Regions from separate parts of the Streptomyces peucetius genome, predicted to be linked through region 3. Evidence: predicted binding sites of a transcription regulator. Region 3 holds the regulator's gene; each other region holds the start of a gene.
The links. Region 3 encodes HrcA, which represses chaperone genes, less so after heat shock. Its sites were predicted from a motif close to TTNGCACTCNGNNNNNCNGAGTGCNAA; they were not measured.
Positions count from the first base shown of each region.

Region 1 (6,301 bases), 1.1 Mb from region 3:
GGGTGTCGGCGGCCGTGGCGACCGTTCCGGCCCAGGGGTGTCGGCGGCCGCGGCGGCAGACCGGGCGGCGGACTCAGGGGTCGCGGCGGTCGCGGCGGTGGCGGGTGGCGGCGAGGGCGACGAGGCCCGCCGCTGTCAGGCTCAGTGTGATGCCGCCCAGGAGCCACAGCTGTTCCGCCGTGGTGCCGGTGCGGGCCATTTCCACCTGCTGCGACGCCGTCGCCGGCCCGGCCGGACCGAGTGTCGCGGCAGTCGTGACGGCGAGCACGCCGAGCAACCGGGTCAGCCGCTCGTGCGCGCCGGAGGGCGTGGGCCTGCGGTGCCTGCCGCGCGGCGGAGCAAGAAATCCGATGAATGCCATACATCGGAAATGTAGGCAAAATGACCGGCAGGTCCTGCTTATGCCGCGCGACGCGCCGCGTACTCACCGATCTCGAGCATCGGCGGCCGCTCCTCGGTGTCCACCCGGTAGGTCCGCGGGGCGAAGCCGTTCCCCACCCGATCGAACTGGGTGATCGACGGCCGTACCAAGTGCGGCCGGGACAACCGGAGTTGCGCCGTGCGGTAGATCGTCGCGGCCATTCTGCCGAGCGCCTGTCCGTCCTGATGGCGGTGCTTGCGGGTGCCGACGTCGACCTGGGCCAACGCGTCGAGGCCGACCAGGTTCAGCGAGTCGATCAGCAGTCCCAGCTCCACGCCGTACCCGACCGGGAACGGGAGCCGTTCCAGCAGCGAGCGGCGTGCCGCGTACTCGCCGCCGAGCGGCTGGACGAATCCGGCGAGCTGCGGCCAGTGCAGATTGAGCAGCGGCCGCGCCACCAGCTCGGTCACCCGGCCGCCCTGGGCGGGGACACCGTCGGGGCCGGGTGCGGCGCCGCCGCCGAGGGGGCGGTCGTACATCGCCTTGACGAACTGGACCTCCGGCTCGGTCAGCAGCGGTCCGACGATGCCGGAGACGAAGTCGGGCGAGAAGTCGCGCAGGTCCGAGTCGCAGAAGCAGACGATGTCGCCGCCGGTCACCATCAGCGACCGCCACAGCACCTCGCCCTTGCCGGCCACGGCGGGCAGGCCGGGCAGGATCGAGTCGCGGTGCACCACCCGGGCCCCCGCGGCCGCGGCCACCTCGGACGTGCGGTCGCTGGAGGCGGAGTCGATCACGACCAGCTCGTCGACGAGCGGGACGTTCTCCATCAGCTCTCGGCGGATGATCGTGACGATGTCGCCGACCGTCGCCTCCTCGTTCAGCGCGGGAAGGACGGCACTGACCGTCGTTCCCTGTCTGACCTTGGCGGATATCAGCCGGTCGAGGGAGCGGTCGGACGCGGACCAGGAGCGCCGGCTCAGCCAGCGGGCCACCTCATCGAGCACTTCGCGTCTCCCTTGGCAGTCGACGAACAGTCGGTGAACTGTGGTCGTGTGATCCATCTCGCGGTTCGGACGACTATCTCAACCGTCCGGGGCTTCGGTTACAGTCTTGAGCAACGCGAACGACCCTCGCATCTCGGGGGTCCAAGCACACAAACGCCCGGACCGCACGTCCGGAGCCATACCGCTCATCCAGAGGGGCAGAGGGAACGGCCCGTTGAAGCCCCGGCAACCCTCCCGCCGACCGCGAGGTCACGGTGGGGAAGGTGCCAATTCCGTCTTGTGGCGAAATGCGTCACGAGGAAGATGAGGAGAAAGGGCCTCGCCATCATGGCTGCGCAGACCGTCGCAAACACCAGCGCCAGCACCTCCGCCACCGCCTCCACCGGATCCGCTTCCGTGGACCTCGGCCCCGCCGCCGCCCTCGCGTGCCGCGAATGCGGACAGCGTTTCGAACTCGGCCCCATTTTCGCCTGCGCGGAGTGTTTCGGGCCGCTCGAAGTCGCCTACGACCTGCCGAGCGGCAGCCCCGAAGAGCTGCGGAAGCAGATCGAAGCCGGCCCGGCCAACATCTGGCGCTACGCCCCGCTGCTGCCCGTCCCCGCCGACGTGGCGGACAAGCCGAACCTGAACCCGGGCTGGACCCACCTCGTCAAGGCCGACAACCTCGCGCGTGAACTGGGCGTCACCGGCGGTCTGTACATCAAGGACGACTCCGGCAACCCGACGCACTCCTTCAAGGACCGCGTCGTCGCCCAGGCCCTCGAGGCCGCCCGCGCCTTCGGCTTCACCACCCTGTCCTGCTCCTCCACCGGCAACCTCGCGGGTGCGGTCGGCGCCGCCGCCGCGCGGGCCGGTTTCCGCTCCTGCGTGTTCATCCCGCACGACCTGGAGCAGGGCAAGGTCGTCATGGCCGCGGTGTACGGCGGCGAGCTCGTCGGTATCGAGGGCAACTACGACGACGTGAACCGCTTCTGCTCCGAGCTCATCGGCGACCCCCTGGGCGAGGGCTGGGGCTTCGTCAACGTCAACCTCCGCCCGTACTACGCGGAGGGCTCCAAGACCCTGGCGTACGAGATCTGCGAGCAGCTCGGCTGGCGGCTGCCCGACCAGCTCGTCGTCCCGATCGCGTCGGGCTCGCAGCTCACGAAGATCGACAAGGGCCTGCAGGAGCTGATCAAGCTCGGTCTCGTCGAGGACAGGCCCTACAAGATCTTCGGCGCCCAGGCGGAGGGCTGCTCGCCGGTCTCTGCCGCGTTCAAGGCCGGTCATGACGTCGTGCGCCCGCAGAAGCCGAACACCATCGCCAAATCGCTGGCCATCGGCAACCCGGCCGACGGCCCGTACGTGCTGGACATCGCCCGCCGCACCGGCGGCGCGGTGGAGGACGTGAACGACGAGCAGGTCGTCGACGCGATCAAGCTGCTGGCCCGTACCGAGGGCATCTTCGCCGAGACGGCGGGCGGTGTGACGGTGGGTGTGACGAAGAAGCTCATCGAGACGGGCGTGCTCGACCCGGCGCTCACCACCGTCGTCCTCAACACCGGCGACGGCCTCAAGACCCTCGACGCGGTCGCGGAGACCTCACAGGCGACCGCCGTCATCCGCCCGAGCCTGGACGCGTTCCGCGACGCCGGCCTGGCCCGTTGAGATCCCTGAGATCCGAGACCCAAGGAAGGCTGCACACATGAGCGTCAACGTCCGCATCCCCACCATCCTCCGTACGTACACGGGCGGCCAGGCCGAGGTCCCGGCGGAGGGCGCGACCCTCGCCGAGGTCATCGCGGACCTCGAGAAGAACCACACCGGTATCGCGGCCCGCGTTCTGGACGACCAGGGCAAGCTGCGCCGGTTCGTCAACGTGTACGTCAACGACGACGACGTGCGGTTCGAGCAGGGCCTGGAGACGGCCACGCCGGAGGGCGCGGGCGTGTCGATCATTCCCGCGGTCGCCGGCGGCTGATCCAACCCCAAAGATTTACTCGTAGTTACAGAGATTGCCCTCTCCGCCGAGAAGCGGAGGGGGCAATTCTGCATGGTTGAGCGCGGTAGAGTCTGGGAAGCCCCCTCCGCCGGCCGCTCGTGAATGCCTTCGAGTTCCGCAAGAATGCGGCCAAACTGCGTGATCGAATTGCCACTTAGGCGTCATTTGCCGGGCCCGACTTGCCCCGGAATTCTATGGAATCGTAGGGATCGGTCGTTCGGTCCTGCCCAGAATTCTCGTCCGATTGACCTGTTGCAGAGGGCAGTTGGGCAGATACATTCAGCCGCGGTCGACGCGTTCCGGCGCACACCCCTCCTGCTGGGGTGGAGATCTGACCCGGGTCCGCGAAGTGCGGTCCTGCGCAAGGGCCAGTAATAGGGGAGTTAGGCATGGCTCAGGGCACCGTCAAGTGGTTCAACGCGGAGAAGGGGTACGGCTTCATCGCGGTCGACGGTGGTGCGGATGTTTTCGTCCACTACAGCGCGATCCAGATGGACGGTTACCGCACCCTTGAAGAAGGTCAGCGAGTCGAATTCGAGATCTCGCAGGGCCAGAAGGGTCCGCAGGCGGACATGGTCAAGCTCGCCGTCTGATCCAGGCGCGATCGGCCACCGACGCACTCACGCATGAGGGGCTCGCCTCCCGGTCACCGGGATGCGGGCCCCTCACGCGTGCCCGGGCGCGCCCGTCCGTCTCTCCGGTCGCCTCCCGGCGCGATCCGGCGTCGGCCGCCTCCCAGGCGCCGCCTCGCGTTCCCTCGAAGCCGCTTGCGCCCTCCCGTCACCCGACCGCCACTCCTCAGGGAGGCTTCTTCGGAGCCGCTTGCACTCTCGGGGGTCGAGTGCTAATCATTGGCGTTAGCACTCTCCCAGTGAGAGTGACAGAACTTGGATCGGGTCGGTGAGGCCCGCGGGCCGGGTGGGGCAAGGAACCACGCGGCGCGCAGGCCGTCCGTCGCGGGCGCCGGATGCGATCCGAAGCAATCCACCCCAGTCCGGGAGGACCACTTCACATGGCCAAGATCATCGCGTTCGACGAGGAGGCACGGCGCGGTCTCGAGCGCGGGATGAACCAGCTCGCCGACGCCGTCAAGGTCACCCTTGGCCCCAAGGGTCGCAACGTCGTCCTCGAGAAGAAGTGGGGCGCCCCCACGATCACCAACGATGGTGTTTCCATCGCCAAGGAGATCGAGCTCGAGGACCCGTACGAGAAGATCGGCGCCGAGCTGGTCAAGGAAGTCGCCAAGAAGACGGACGACGTCGCCGGTGACGGTACGACCACGGCGACCGTCCTCGCCCAGGCGCTCGTCCGTGAGGGCCTGCGCAACGTGGCCGCCGGCGCCAACCCGATGGCTCTGAAGCGCGGTATCGAGCGGGCCGTCGAGGCCGTCTCCGGTGCCCTGCTCGAGCAGGCCAAGGACGTGGAGACCAAGGAGCAGATCGCCTCCACCGCCTCCATCTCCGCCGCCGACGTCCAGATCGGCGAGCTCATCGCCGAGGCCATGGACAAGGTCGGCAAGGAAGGCGTCATCACCGTCGAGGAGTCCCAGACCTTCGGTCTGGAGCTCGAGCTCACCGAGGGCATGCGCTTCGACAAGGGCTACATCTCGGCGTACTTCGCCACCGACATGGAGCGTATGGAGGCGTCCCTGGACGACCCGTACATCCTGATCGTCAACTCCAAGGTCGGCAACGTGAAGGACCTCCTTCCGCTGCTGGAGAAGGTCATGCAGTCGGGCAAGCCGCTGCTGATCATCGCCGAGGACGTCGAGGGCGAGGCCCTGTCGACCCTGGTCGTCAACAAGATCCGCGGCACCTTCAAGTCCGTCGCGGTCAAGGCCCCGGGCTTCGGCGACCGCCGCAAGGCCATGCTGAACGACATCGCCATCCTCACGGGCGGCACGGTCATCTCCGAGGAGGTCGGTCTCAAGCTCGAGAACGCCGGCCTGGACCTGCTGGGCCGCGCCCGCAAGGTCGTCATCACCAAGGACGAGACCACGATCGTCGACGGTGCCGGTGACAGCGACCAGGTCCAGGGTCGCGTCAACCAGATCCGTGCCGAGATTGAGAACAGCGACTCGGACTACGACCGCGAGAAGCTCCAGGAGCGTCTGGCGAAGCTGGCCGGCGGCGTGGCCGTCATCAAGGCCGGTGCCGCGACCGAGGTCGAGCTCAAGGAGCGCAAGCACCGCATCGAGGACGCCGTTCGCAACGCGAAGGCGGCCGTCGAGGAGGGCATCGTCGCCGGTGGTGGCGTGGCGCTGCTGCAGGCTTCCTCGGTCTTCGAGAAGCTCGAGCTCCAGGGTGACGAGGCGACCGGCGCCAACGCCGTGAAGCTCGCGCTGGAGGCCCCGCTCAAGCAGATCGCCGTCAACGGTGGTCTCGAGGGTGGCGTCATCGTCGAGAAGGTGCGCAACCTGCCCGTCGGCCACGGCCTGAACGCCGCGACCGGTGAGTACGTCGACATGATCGCCGAGGGCATCATCGACCCCGCGAAGGTCACCCGTTCCGCTCTGCAGAACGCGGCCTCCATCGCGGCGCTGTTCCTCACCACCGAGGCCGTCATCGCCGACAAGCCGGAGAAGGCCTCCGCGGCCGCTCCGGGCGGCATGCCGGGCGGTGACATGGACTTCTGATCGACTTCTGTCGATCAACCGTCCTTGACCGAGGGCGGCACCCCACTCCCAGGGGGTGCCGCCCTCGGGCGTTGCCGCTCCAGGGCGGTTTTCTGCGGGAGAAACCGGTACAGAGTGTGAGATGCCGCACGACCGGAATGTCTTTTCAGCGGGACAAGGCCCTGGTTAGCTCTGCAGAGCTTTGAACGGAAGAATGCTTCCGCGGCCGAGGGCACCAGCTGTACGCGACCCGTACGCATCGCAGCCCGAGCCGAGCCCCGACTCACAAAGACCCGGGACGCATCTCATCATGAGCACCCTCAACACCTGGATCGTCG
Region 1 is NZ_CP107567.1:3,602,806-3,609,106, reverse strand. It holds gene OGH68_RS16440 (hypothetical protein) at 74-361, opposite strand; gene OGH68_RS16435 (glucosyl-3-phosphoglycerate synthase) at 400-1,368, opposite strand; SAM riboswitch class I at 1,551-1,678, shown strand; gene thrC (threonine synthase) at 1,696-3,015, shown strand; gene OGH68_RS16425 (MoaD/ThiS family protein) at 3,053-3,328, shown strand; gene OGH68_RS16420 (cold-shock protein) at 3,739-3,942, shown strand; gene groL (chaperonin GroEL) at 4,362-5,984, shown strand; gene OGH68_RS16410 (alanine/glycine:cation symporter family protein) at 6,274-6,301, shown strand, end outside.
Region 1: the regulator HrcA is predicted to act here: its motif matches at 4,207-4,233, upstream of groL (chaperonin GroEL).

Region 2 (6,301 bases), 2.2 Mb from region 3:
CTGCAGGCGTTCGAGGAAGGGCCGGACCTGTTCAGTCACTTCTTCGGCGCGGTCCTCGGTTTCATCGGACTCGGCTGCATGATCCCGACGGGCCTGGTCATCGGCTTCGGCATCGCCCATGAGGCGGAACTGCGCGGACGGCTGCGGCAGTGGAGTGCGCTGGCGCACGACCCGGCCGGTGACGCCCGCTACGGCGCACCGGCCCAGAGCCTCTTCTGGTTCCTGCCCTCGTTCCTGCTGTGCGCGTACGGCCTGTGGCTCTCCTTCACCACCCCGGCCGGCGCGCGGCCGGGCGACACCCTGGCCGGGGTCGTGCTGCTCATGGGTCTGGGTCTGATCCTCTGGCTCACCGGCCTGCTCGGCATTACGAAGGCGGTGAGCCACTACCGCTGGGCGCTCCGGCTGGTGTCGCCTCCGGCGCTCCCGTTCGCGGTGCGGGGCGGGGCGCACCGCTGACGCCGGCACGGGCCCGGCGGGTCGGGCGGCGCGTCACGCGGGCCGGCCGATCAGCATCGTCGGGGCGCCCGCGACGCGAGTCAGGAACACCGTCGCCGCGTTCGGCCCCTGGGGGCGTACCTTGCGGCGGACCTCCTCCGGTTCGACCGCGGAGCCGCGCTTCTTCACGGTGAGGTTGCCGACCCGGCGGTCGCGCAGCAGCGCCTTCAGCTTCTTCATGTTGAAGGGCAGGGCATCGGTGATCTCGTACGCCGTCGCGTACGGCGTCGGGTGGAGCGCTTCGGAGGTGATGTACGCGATCGTCTCGTCGAGGAGGCCGCCGGACACGTCCTCCGCGACCTCCGCGACCAGGTGGGCGCGGATCGCCGCGCCGTCCGGCTCGTACAGGTAGCGGCCGACCGGCCGGACCGGCGGGTTCGGCAGGTCGCGGCCGGTCAGGGTGTGCGGACCCGGGAGGAGGGTGGCGCGGACCGCTGACGGCGCGGTGCCGAACCAGAGCACCGCCTCCTTCACGTCGCCCCCGTCCGAGATCCACTCCGCCTCCGCGCCCTCGGGGACCGCCTCGTGGGGGATGCCGGGGGCGACCTTCAGCGCGGCGTGGGGGCGGGTGCGGGCCGCGCCGACGGCCCAGGACAGCGGCGGGGAGTACGCCTCCGGGTCGAAGATCCGGCCACGGCCGCCCCGGCGGGCGGGGTCGACGAACACCGCGTCGTACGACGAGGTGTCGACGTCCGTGACGTCCGCGCAGCGGACCTCGATCAGGCCGGACAGGTCAAGCGCCTCGGCGTTCGCACGTGCGACCTCCGCCGTGAGCGGGTCGCGGTCGACGGCGAGGACGGAGATGCCCGCCCGGGCCAGTGCGATCGCGTCCCCGCCGATGCCGCTGCACAGGTCGGCGACGCTGCGTACCCCGAGTGCGGCGAAACGGGCGGCGCGGTGGGCCGCGACCGTACGGCGGGTGGACTGTTCGACGCCGTTCGGGGTGAAGAACATCCGGCGGGCATCCGCCTCGCCGAACTTGGCCGCCGCGCGCTGTCTCAGCCGCGCCTGTCCGAGGGCCGCGGAGACCAGTGCCGCCGGGTGCTCGCGGCGCAGGCGCGTCGCGACGGACAGTTCCTGGGCCGGGTCGTAGGAGGCGAGCGAGGCCAGCAGCGCTCCGCCTTCCTCGGTGCGCAGTGCGGCAAGGGCGGCGAGCGGGTCGAGGTCGTTCACCGGGCCATTGTGGGCCAGACGGGGGATGGTGCGCGCATGGTGGCGGTGTCGGGCCGGTGAGCGGGCGAGGCGCTGACAGGATGCGTCGCCATGCAGCTAGTACGACAAAAGGGAAAGTTGAGGGCGTATCGGGCCCGTGCGACTCTGGCCGCTCTCGTCGTCGCCGCTCTCGGTTCGGGCTGTGCGGCCGAGGGGCCCGGGGGAGCCCCGAGCCCCACCGGGACCGCCACCGGGCGGTCGGCGCAGAAGGGCCCGCAGGCCCAGGGCGCGCAGAAGCCGGAGGCGGCCGGCCCCGCCGAGGCGCTCTCCGCGTACGTGGAGAAGGTCAGACGCAGCCAGAAGGCCCGGGCCGCCGCCGCGAAGAAGTGGGGGCTGGCGCAGACCCCGCTCGCGGCGCCCCCGCCGCCAGACGCCAAACCGGAGATCACCACGCGCAAGGGCTTCGAGGTGGAGGGCGGGGAGGGCCTTCCTCCGGTGTTCACCACCGTGCCGACCAAGGAGAAGATCGTCTTCCTGACGATCGACGACGGCGCGGAGAAGGACCCGGAACTGCTGCGGATGATGTCCGAGCTGCAGATCCCCTACAGCGCCTTCCTCAGCGACTACGTGATCAACGACGACTACGGTTACTTCGAGAAGATGCGGGACCGCGGGGTGGCGCTCCACAACCACACGCTCAACCACCCGTATCTGCCCGGGCTTTCCTACAGCGAGCAGAAGCGTGAGATCTGCGGCCAGCAGGACAAGCTGGAGAAGCGGTACGGCACCCGCCCCCGGCTGATGCGCCCGCCGTACGGGAACTACAACAAGGACACCCTGCGCGTCGCCGCGAAGTGCGGGATCGAGGCCGTGCCGCTGTGGGCGGCGGAGGCGTTCCCCGACCACATGGAGTGGCGGGAGTGGGACCGGGACCTGCACCCGGGCGACATCATCCTCACGCACTTCCGCGGCAAGGAGGAGTGGAAGGGCAGCATGCCGGACATGATCCGGCGGGTGATGAAGACGGTGACGGCGAAGGGGTACGCGGTGGCCAGGCTGGAGGACTACGTCTGACCGGACCGGACGGAGTCGCGGGCAACAGCCCGGAACCGTGGGCGGCGTCCTGGCGTTGTCCGTACCGGGACCCCGGCGGCGCTGTCCGTACCGGGATCCGAGGGGCCGGCGCGGAGCGGATCCGAGGGGCCTGTGCGGACCGGATCCCAGGGCCTGTCCGTGCCGGGATCCGAGCGGCGCGGGCCGCCACATTGGCACTCCGCTTGACCGAGTGCTAATCGCAGTCATAGTCTCGGCTCTGGCACTCCCCGAGTGAGAGTGCCAACACAGCGACGGGCAGGTCCGGCACCCGCGACGACGGATCGACCTGGTCGCCACCTCAGATCAGTTAACCCCGTGATCTCCGAAGGGGGAGGTCGGATCGTGACGACCGCCAGCTCCAAGGTTGCCATCAAGCCGCTCGAGGACCGCATCGTGGTCCAGCCGCTCGACGCCGAGCAGACCACGGCCTCTGGCCTGGTCATTCCGGACACCGCGAAGGAGAAGCCCCAGGAGGGCGTCGTCCTTGCCGTGGGTCCGGGCCGCTTCGAGAACGGCGAGCGCCTGCCGCTCGACGTGAAGACCGGCGACATCGTGCTGTACAGCAAGTACGGCGGCACCGAAGTGAAGTACAGCGGCGAGGAGTACCTCGTCCTCTCGGCCCGCGACGTGCTCGCGATCGTCGAGAAGTAAGCACCGGCTTCACCTGCATTGCTTTGAGCTGCGCCCCTGGTCACCCCGCGGATTGCCGGGCGGCGAGGGGCGCGGTTCTTTGAACACGACTTTCCGAGAGGGCTGAACCGCTCCCATGGCGAAGATCCTGAAGTTCGACGAGGACGCCCGTCGCGCCCTCGAGCGCGGCGTCAACAAGCTTGCCGACACGGTCAAGGTGACGATCGGCCCCCGCGGCCGCAACGTCGTCATCGACAAGAAGTTCGGCGCACCCACCATCACCAACGACGGTGTCACGATCGCCCGCGAGGTCGAGGTCGAGGACCCGTACGAGAACCTGGGCGCCCAGCTGGTGAAGGAGGTGGCGACCAAGACCAACGACATCGCGGGTGACGGTACGACCACCGCCACCGTGCTGGCCCAGGCGCTGGTCCGCGAGGGCCTGCGCAACGTCGCCGCCGGCGCCTCCCCGGCCGCCCTGAAGAAGGGCATCGACGCCGCGGTCAAGGCCGTCTCCGACGAGCTCCTCTCGACCGCCCGTCCGATCGACGACAAGGCCGACATCGCCGCCGTCGCCGCGCTCTCCGCGCAGGACCAGCAGGTCGGCGAGCTCATCGCCGAGGCGATGGACAAGGTCGGCAAGGACGGTGTCATCACCGTCGAGGAGTCCAACACCTTCGGCCTGGAGCTCGACTTCACCGAGGGCATGGCCTTCGACAAGGGCTACCTGTCCCCGTACATGGTGACCGACCAGGAGCGTATGGAGGCCGTCCTCGACGACCCGTACATCCTGATCCACCAGGGCAAGATCGCGTCCATCCAGGACATGCTGCCGCTGCTGGAGAAGGTCATCCAGGCGGGCGGCTCCAAGCCGCTGCTGATCATCGCCGAGGACGTCGAGGGCGAGGCCCTGTCGACCCTGGTCGTGAACAAGATCCGCGGCACCTTCAACGCGGTGGCCGTCAAGGCCCCCGGCTTCGGCGACCGCCGCAAGGCGATGCTCGGCGACATGGCCACCCTCACCGGTGCCACCGTCATCGCCGAGGAGGTCGGCCTCAAGCTCGACCAGGCCGGTCTGGACGTGCTGGGCACCGCCCGCCGCGTGACCATCACCAAGGACGACACCACCATCGTCGACGGTGGCGGCAACTCCGAGGACGTGGCCGGCCGCGTCAACCAGATCAAGGCCGAGATCGAGTCCACCGACTCCGACTGGGACCGCGAGAAGCTCCAGGAGCGCCTCGCGAAGCTGGCCGGCGGCGTGTGCGTGATCAAGGTCGGCGCCGCCACCGAGGTGGAGCTGAAGGAGAAGAAGCACCGTCTGGAGGACGCCATCTCCGCGACCCGCGCCGCGGTCGAGGAGGGCATCGTCTCCGGTGGTGGTTCCGCGCTGGTCCACGCCGTGAAGGTGCTCGAGGGCAACCTGGGCAAGGAGGGCGACGAGGCCACCGGTGTCGCCGTCGTCCGCCGCGCCGCCGTCGAGCCGCTGCGCTGGATCGCGGAGAACGCCGGCCTCGAGGGCTACGTCATCACCGCCAAGGTGGCCGAGCTCGAGGCGGGCAGCGGCTTCAACGCCGCGACCGGTGAGTACGGCGACCTGGTCAAGGCCGGCGTCATCGACCCGGTCAAGGTCACGCGCTCCGCTCTGGAGAACGCCGCCTCCATCGCCTCCCTGCTGCTCACGACCGAGACCCTGGTCGTCGAGAAGCCGGCCGAGGATGAGGCCGAGGCGGGCCACGGCCACGGTCACGGCCACAGCCACTGACGCATCCGCGGTCACTCACCGACGCGAGCGGCGCCGAAGCCTCGAAGAGGCGCCGCAGCGTCGAAGAGCCCGAAGCGTCGAAGAGGCGCAGAAGAAGGCCCCCGTTCCGCCGAGCGCGGACCGGGGGCCTTCCCCGTGACGGCGGCTCACATGGCGCCGAGCTGCCGCATCAGGCGCATCAGGTCCATGTGCCACCAGCCTTCTTTGACCTTCGCGTCCTCGAAGCGGAAGATCGTCGTCCCGGTCATGGTGCACTGCTCCCCGGTGGCGGGGATGCCCTGGAAGTCGCCCTTGTGCCTGCCACTCCAGGTCCACAGCGTCACCACGTCGTCCCCTTCGGTGATCTGCCGGTCGAGCTCGAAGGTGAAGTCGAAGGCGTCGCGCCACATGGTCAGATCCCGGCGTATGACGTCCGCGCCGGTCTCGGTGTCCTCCTCGTTGGCGATGTCGTGGTCGATGTAGTCGGCCGCGAACACCTCTCCGATGGCGTCGAGGTTCCCGCCGGAGGCGATCTCGTGGAAGAAGCGGCGGGCGGTCGCCGCGTTCAGCTGTTCCTCACGGACCACGTCGAGGTCGGTGAAGGACGGCATGCCGTCGCAGAGCGCCACCATCTCCTTGAACATCTTGTCCGTCTCGGGGAGACGGGAGTTCTTCATCGCTTCCTCGTACGACGGAAACTCCACGATTTCGACGTAGTGGTTGCTCTCGGTGCGGTCCTTGCCGGTGACGGCGTGGCCGGTGGTCCGCTTGCCCTTGGTCTGTTCGACCCACTGGTCCATGACGGCGTTCATGTCGTCGAACCTGGCGGTCTTGTAGTCGATGATCTGCACGAACTTCATGGCGCCTCCCGGGCCGCTGCGGCCCCCGACGGGACACCTCCATTTTAGTGATGCAGGTCGCATTCCGTGCGGTATGTCGCTACTGCGGCCCGTACTTCCGGCCGGTCTTCGACGTGAGCCCGCCCAGCAGGCCGCGCGGCGTCAGCTTCACCACGCCCATCAGTGCCTTGTAGCGCGGGTCGGGGATGGACAGCGTCTTCCCCTTGGCCAGGTCCGCCAGCGCCGACGCCACCAGCTTGTCGGCGTCCAGCCACATCCAGCCGGGGATGTTGTCCGTGCCCATCCCGGCCCGCTGGTGGAACTCGGTCCGTACGAATCCGGGGCA
Region 2 is NZ_CP107567.1:4,739,070-4,745,370, reverse strand. It holds gene OGH68_RS21880 (hypothetical protein) at 1-456, shown strand, start outside; gene OGH68_RS21875 (class I SAM-dependent methyltransferase) at 490-1,668, opposite strand; gene OGH68_RS21870 (polysaccharide deacetylase family protein) at 1,759-2,721, shown strand; gene groES (co-chaperone GroES) at 3,085-3,393, shown strand; gene groL (chaperonin GroEL) at 3,509-5,137, shown strand; gene OGH68_RS21855 (ester cyclase) at 5,284-5,976, opposite strand; gene OGH68_RS21850 (SDR family NAD(P)-dependent oxidoreductase) at 6,056-6,301, opposite strand, start outside.
Region 2: the regulator HrcA is predicted to act here: its motif matches at 2,913-2,939, upstream of groES (co-chaperone GroES).

Region 3 (6,301 bases):
CGGGCTTCGACTGGTACGAGGTCTCCAACTGGGCCACCTCGCCCGAAGGCCGCTGCCTGCACAACGAGCTGTACTGGCGCGGCGCGGACTGGTGGGGCGCGGGCCCCGGGGCGCACAGCCATGTGGGCGGCGTGCGCTGGTGGAACGTGAAGCACCCCGGCGCGTACGCGGCGGCACTGGCGCAGGGCCGCTCGCCGGGCGCGGGCCGCGAGCTCCTCGCGGACGAGGACCGCCGCGTCGAGCGGATCCTGTTGGAGCTGCGGCTGCGCGAGGGCGTGCCCCTGTCCCTGCTGGGCGAGGCCGGCCTGGCAGCGGCCGGCCGCGCGCTCGCCGACGGCCTGCTGGAGCCCGCGCCGTACGAGGAGGGCCGCGCGGTCCTGACGCTGCGGGGGCGGCTGCTGGCGGACGGGGTGGTGCGGGACCTGGTGGACTGATCCCGGACGCCCCGGCTAGCCGGGCACCGTCACGAAGTCGATCAGCTCCTCCACCCGCCCCAGCAGCGCGGGCTCCAGGTCCTTGTAGCTCGTCACCTTCGACAGGATGTGCTGCCAGGCGGCGCCCGTGTTGTCCGGCCAGCCCAGGGCCCGGCACACGCCCGTCTTCCAGTCCTGGCCCCGCGGGACCGTGGGCCAGGCGCGGATGCCCACGGACGACGGCTTCACCGCCTCCCACACGTCGATGTAGGGATGGCCCACCACCAGCACGTGCGGATCGGTCACCGACGCCGCGATACGGGACTCCTTGGAGCCCTCGACCAGGTGGTCCACCAGCACGCCGAGGCGGGCGTCCGGGCCGGGGGCGAAGTCGGCGACGATCGCCGGCAGGTCGTCGACGCCCTCCAGGTACTCGACCACCACGCCCTCGATCCTCAGGTCGTCGCCCCACACCCGCTCCACGAGTTCCGCGTCGTGCCGGCCCTCCACATAGATCCGGCCGGCCCGGGCGACCCTCGCCCGTGCGCCGGGCACGGCGAGAGAGCCGGAGGCCGTGCGGGACGGCCGGGACGGGGCTGCCGGGGCGGGGCGGACCAGGGTGACGACCCTGCCCTCCAGCAGGAAGCCGCGCGGCTCCAGCGGGAAGACGCGGTGCTTGCCGAAGCGGTCCTCCAGGGTCACCGTCCCGGCCTCGCAGCGGATCACCGCACCGCAGAAGCCGGTCGACACCTCCTCGACCACCAGATCCGGCTCCGCCGGCACCTCGGGGACGGGCTTCGACCGCTTCCACGGCGGTGTGAAATCAGGGCTGTAGCTGCGCATTCGCACGACGATACGGCCGCCCGCCGCTACGACACACCGAAACGCGCCGCCAGCTCGCCGCGCTGGGCCCGCACGAACGCCGCGTCCACGGCCGCGCCGTGTCCCGGGACGTACAGTGCGTCCTCGCCGCCGAGCTCCAGCAGCCGGTCGAGCGCGGCGGGCCACCGGGAGGTGATGGCGTCCGGGCCGGCCTGCGGCTCGCCGGACTCCTCCACCAGGTCGCCGCAGAACACCACCTCCGGCTCGCCCGGCACCAGCAGCGCCAAGTCGTGGCCCGAGTGGCCCGGTCCCACATTGGCCAGCAGGACCTGGCGGCCGCCGAGATCGAGCGTCCACTCGCCGCACACCGGGTGGTGCGGGGCCACCAGCAGGTCCGCCGCCTCGGCCGCCTCGTCGGCCGCGACCCCGAGCCGGACCGCGGAGGCCCGGATCTCGTCCCGTTCGCGGTGGAACAGGGCGTCCAGGCCCACCGCCCCGTAGACCTCCGCACCGGCGAAGGCGGCCGTGCCCAGCACATGGTCGAAGTGGGGATGGCTCAGTGCGATGTGCGTCACCCTGCGCCCGCCCAGCAGCGCCTGCGCCTGGGCCCGTAGCTCCGCGCCCTCGCGGAGCGTCGAGCCGGTGTCGTACAGGAGCGCGGCGTCCGCGCCGACCACCAGGCCGACGGTCGCGTCCCAGACCGGCAGACGGCGGCGGCCGACACCTTCGGCAAGTCGCTCCCAGCCGAAGTCTTCCCAACTGACGTCCATACGGCGACGCTATCCGCATCACCTCCGCACCGACATGTGCGGGCCGCGCCCGGCAGCGCGTCCGACCGCATGGTCTGCCACCCTTGCTACCCGTGTACCCCGCAGCCGTACACTGGCCCGGGGAATGCTGGCACTCGGACACGCAGAGTGCCAGACCACACACCGAGGAACCACAGCTGGAGGTGCGCGAATGCTCAGCGAACGCAGGCTCGAGGTGCTGCGCGCCATCGTCCAGGACTACGTCGGCACCGAGGAGCCCGTCGGCTCCAAGGCCCTCACCGAGCGGCACAAGCTCGGCGTCTCCCCGGCCACCGTCCGCAACGACATGGCCGTGCTGGAGGAGGAGGGGTTCATCGCCCAGCCCCACACGAGCGCCGGGCGGATCCCCACCGACAAGGGGTACCGGCTGTTCGTCGACCGGCTGGCCGGCGTCAAGCCGCTGTCGTCGCCCGAGCGCCGCGCCATCCAGAACTTCCTGGACGGGGCGGTCGACCTCGACGACGTGGTGGGACGCACGGTCCGGCTGCTGGCGCAGCTGACACGGCAGGTCGCCGTCGTCCAGTACCCCTCGCTGACCCGGTCCACGGTCCGGCACGTGGAACTCCTCTCCCTCGCTCCCGCCCGTCTGATGCTCGTGCTGATCACGGACACCGGCCGGGTGGAGCAGCGCATGATCGACTGCCCCGCGCCGTTCGGTGACACCTCGCTCGCGGACCTGCGGGCCCGGCTCAACAGCCGGGTCGTGGGACGCCGCTTCGCGGATGTGCCGAAGCTGGTGCAGGACCTTCCCGAATCCTTCGAGCACGAGGACCGAGGTACCGTTTCCACGGTGCTGTCCACCCTGCTCGAGACCCTGGTCGAGGAGACCGAGGAGCGGCTCGTGATCGGCGGCACCGCCAATCTGACCCGCTTCGGGCACGACTTCCCGCTGACCATCCGGCCGGTGCTGGAGGCGCTCGAGGAGCATGTGGTGCTGCTCAAGCTGCTCGGGGAGGCGAACGAGTCGGGCGGCATGGGCATGACCGTACGAATCGGTCATGAGAACGCCCACGAAGGACTCAACTCCACGTCCGTGGTCTCGGTCGGCTACGGTTCGGGCGACGAGGCAGTCGCCAAACTCGGCGTGGTCGGACCGACCCGCATGGACTACCCCGGAACGATGGGAGCGGTACGCGCAGTGGCACGTTACGTCGGACAGATCCTGGCGGAGTCGTAAGTGGCCACGGACTACTACGCCGTACTCGGCGTGCGCCGCGACGCATCGCAGGACGAGATCAAGAAGGCCTTCCGCCGCCTCGCGCGCGAACTCCACCCGGACGTGAATCCGGACCCGAAGACGCAGGAGCGCTTCAAGGAGATCAACGCCGCGTACGAGGTGCTCTCCGACCCGCAGAAGAAGCAGGTCTACGACCTCGGCGGAGACCCGCTCTCGCAGGCCGGAGGCGGCGGCGCGGGCGGCTTCGGCGCGGGCGGTTTCGGCAACTTCTCGGACATCATGGACGCGTTCTTCGGCACGGCGTCGCAGCGCGGACCGCGCTCGCGTACGCGCCGCGGCCAGGACGCGATGATCCGGCTGGAGATCGAGCTGGCCGAGGCCGCCTTCGGCACCACGAAGGACATCCAGGTCGACACGGCCGTCGTGTGCACCACCTGCTCCGGCGAGGGCGCGGCGCCCGGCACGTCGGCGCAGACGTGTGACATGTGCCGCGGTCGCGGTGAGGTCTCGCAGGTGACGCGGTCCTTCCTGGGCCAGGTCATGACCTCGCGGCCCTGTCCGCAGTGCCAGGGCTTCGGCACGGTCGTGCCGACGCCGTGCCCCGAGTGCGCCGGCGACGGCCGGGTGCGCTCGCGGCGCACCCTGACCGTGAAGATCCCGGCCGGTGTCGACAACGGCACCCGGATCCAGCTCGCGGGCGAGGGCGAGGTCGGCCCGGGCGGCGGCCCCGCCGGTGACCTGTACGTCGAGATCCACGAGGTCGCCCACCCGGTCTTCCAGCGGCGCGGCGACGACCTGCACTGCACGGTGACCATCCCCATGACGGCGGCGGCCCTGGGCACGAAGTGCCCGCTCGAGACGCTCGACGGCATGGAGGAGGTCGACATCCGGCCCGGCACGCAGTCCGGCCAGTCGATCCCGCTGCACGGGCGCGGCGTCACGCACCTGCGCGGCGGCGGCCGGGGCGACCTGATCGTCCACGTCGAGGTGACGACCCCGACGAAGCTGGACGTGGAGCAGGAGCGGCTGCTGAGGGACCTGGCGAAGCTGCGGGGCGAGGAGCGGCCGACGGGGCAGTTCCAGCCGGGTCAGCAGGGGCTGTTCTCGCGCCTGAAGGACGCGTTCAACGGGCGGTAGCCCGTGTGGGGGTGCGTGGCGCCTGCGGCGGGCGTGTTCCCCTTCCCGAAACCGGGGGCTCCGCCCCCGGACCCCGTTCGGGGCTGCGCCTCCGGAACCCGGGCCCGCCCCTCGGGACCCCGTTCGGGCCTGCGCCCCGGGACCCCTGCCGCGCCCCGGACCCCAGGCCCGCCCCTCGGGACCCCGTTCGGGGCTCCGCCCCGGGACCCGGTACCGCGCTTCGCGCGGTGGCCTCAGTCTCTCCCTACGGCCTGGCGGCCGTGGGTGGGGTGTCTCCCCCACGCCGCCAGGCCGTAGGGGAGTGCCCCCCAAGCCGGGCTGGATGTGCCGCTGCGCGGCGAACCGGCCCGCCGGGCACACCCAGCCCGCTGGGAGCATCTCCCACGGCGCCAGGCCGTAGGGAGAGTTTGAGGCGCGGGGTTCGGGGCGGAGCCCCGACGAGACGGGCAAGTTCCAGCCCCGCTGGGGGTACCTCCCGCGGCCGCCGGGCCGTAGGGAGAGTTTGAGGCGCGGGGGTCCGGGGGCGGAGCACCCGGTTCCGGGAAGGGGCGGGAAGGAGGAACGGCCCCGCGCAGCGGCCCGTGCGCGGGGCGGAACGGGGGATTCGGCAGCGTCGCGGGGACGTGGCACGATGCCTGCATGTCCTCCGCGCTGACCGATCTCTGCCGTCACCCAATCGTGCAGGCCCCCATGGCCGGCGGCGCTTCCTGTCCGCAGCTCGCGGCGGCCGTGTCCGAGACCGGCGGGCTGGGGTTCCTGGCCGCCGGGTACAAGACGGCGGACGGGATGTACCAGGAGGTCCAGCAGGTCCGGGGGCTCACCGCCCGCCCCTTCGGCGTCAACCTGTTCATGCCGCAGCCCGGCACCGCCGACCCCGCCGCCGTGGGCGTCTACCGGCATCAGCTGGCCGGTGAGTCCGCCTGGTACGAGACGCCGCTCGGCGACCCGGACAGCGGGCGGGACGACGGCTACGAGGCGAAGCTCGCGATACTGCTCGACGACCCGGTCCCCGTGGTCTCGTTCACCTTCGGCTGCCCCACGCGCAATGTGCTGGAGTCCTTCTCCAGGGCTGGCACGTACACGATCGTGACCGTCACCACCCCGGAGGAGGCGCAGGCGGCCCAGTGGGCGGGGGCCGACGCCGTGTGCGTGCAGGGCGTCGAGGCGGGCGGCCACCAGGGCACCCATCGCGACGACCCCGCGTCCGACGGCTCCGGCTACGGGCTGCTGACGCTTCTCCAACTGGTGAAGGAGACCGTGGAGTTGCCCCTCATCGCCACCGGCGGCCTGATGCGCGGCGGTCAGATCGCCGCCGTCCTGGCGGCGGGCGCGAGCGCCGCGCAGCTCGGTACGGCCTTCCTGGTGTGCCCGGAGTCGGGCGCGCACGCGCTGCACAAGCAGGCGATGACCAACCCGCTGTTCGTCCGCACCGAGTTGACCCGGGCGTTCTCCGGGCGGCCCGCGCGGGGCCTGGTCAACCGGTTCATGAGGGAGCACGGGCCGTACGCGCCCGCCGCCTACCCCGATGTGCACCACCTGACGAGCGGTCTGCGCAAGGCCGCGGCGAAGGCCGGTGACGCGCAGGGCATGGCGCTGTGGGCCGGCCAGGGGCACCGGCTGGCGCGCGAGATGCCCGCCGCCCAGCTGGTGGGGGTGCTCGCAGCGGAGACGGACACGGCACGCGCCGCGTTCGCGCACGGAGGTGGTATGTGATGACCGCTCCTGTCTTTCTCGTCGAGTCGCTCGAAGGGGTCGCGCCGGGCGCGTCCGTCACCCTCGACGGACCCGAGGGCCGGCACGCGGTCTCCGTGCGCAGGCTGGCGCCGGGTGAGGAGATCGTCCTCACGGACGGCCACGGACGCGGGGCCGCCGGCTCCGTCGTCTCCACCGAGGGCAAGGACCGCCTGGTCGTCGAGGTGCGCGAGTGCCCCGAGGAGCCGGAG
Region 3 is NZ_CP107567.1:2,508,769-2,515,069, reverse strand. It holds gene hemW (radical SAM family heme chaperone HemW) at 1-434, shown strand, start outside; gene OGH68_RS11590 (DUF3097 domain-containing protein) at 450-1,256, opposite strand; gene OGH68_RS11585 (MBL fold metallo-hydrolase) at 1,283-2,005, opposite strand; gene hrcA (heat-inducible transcriptional repressor HrcA) at 2,196-3,221, shown strand; gene dnaJ (molecular chaperone DnaJ) at 3,222-4,358, shown strand; gene OGH68_RS11570 (nitronate monooxygenase) at 4,998-6,071, shown strand; gene OGH68_RS11565 (16S rRNA (uracil(1498)-N(3))-methyltransferase) at 6,071-6,301, shown strand, end outside.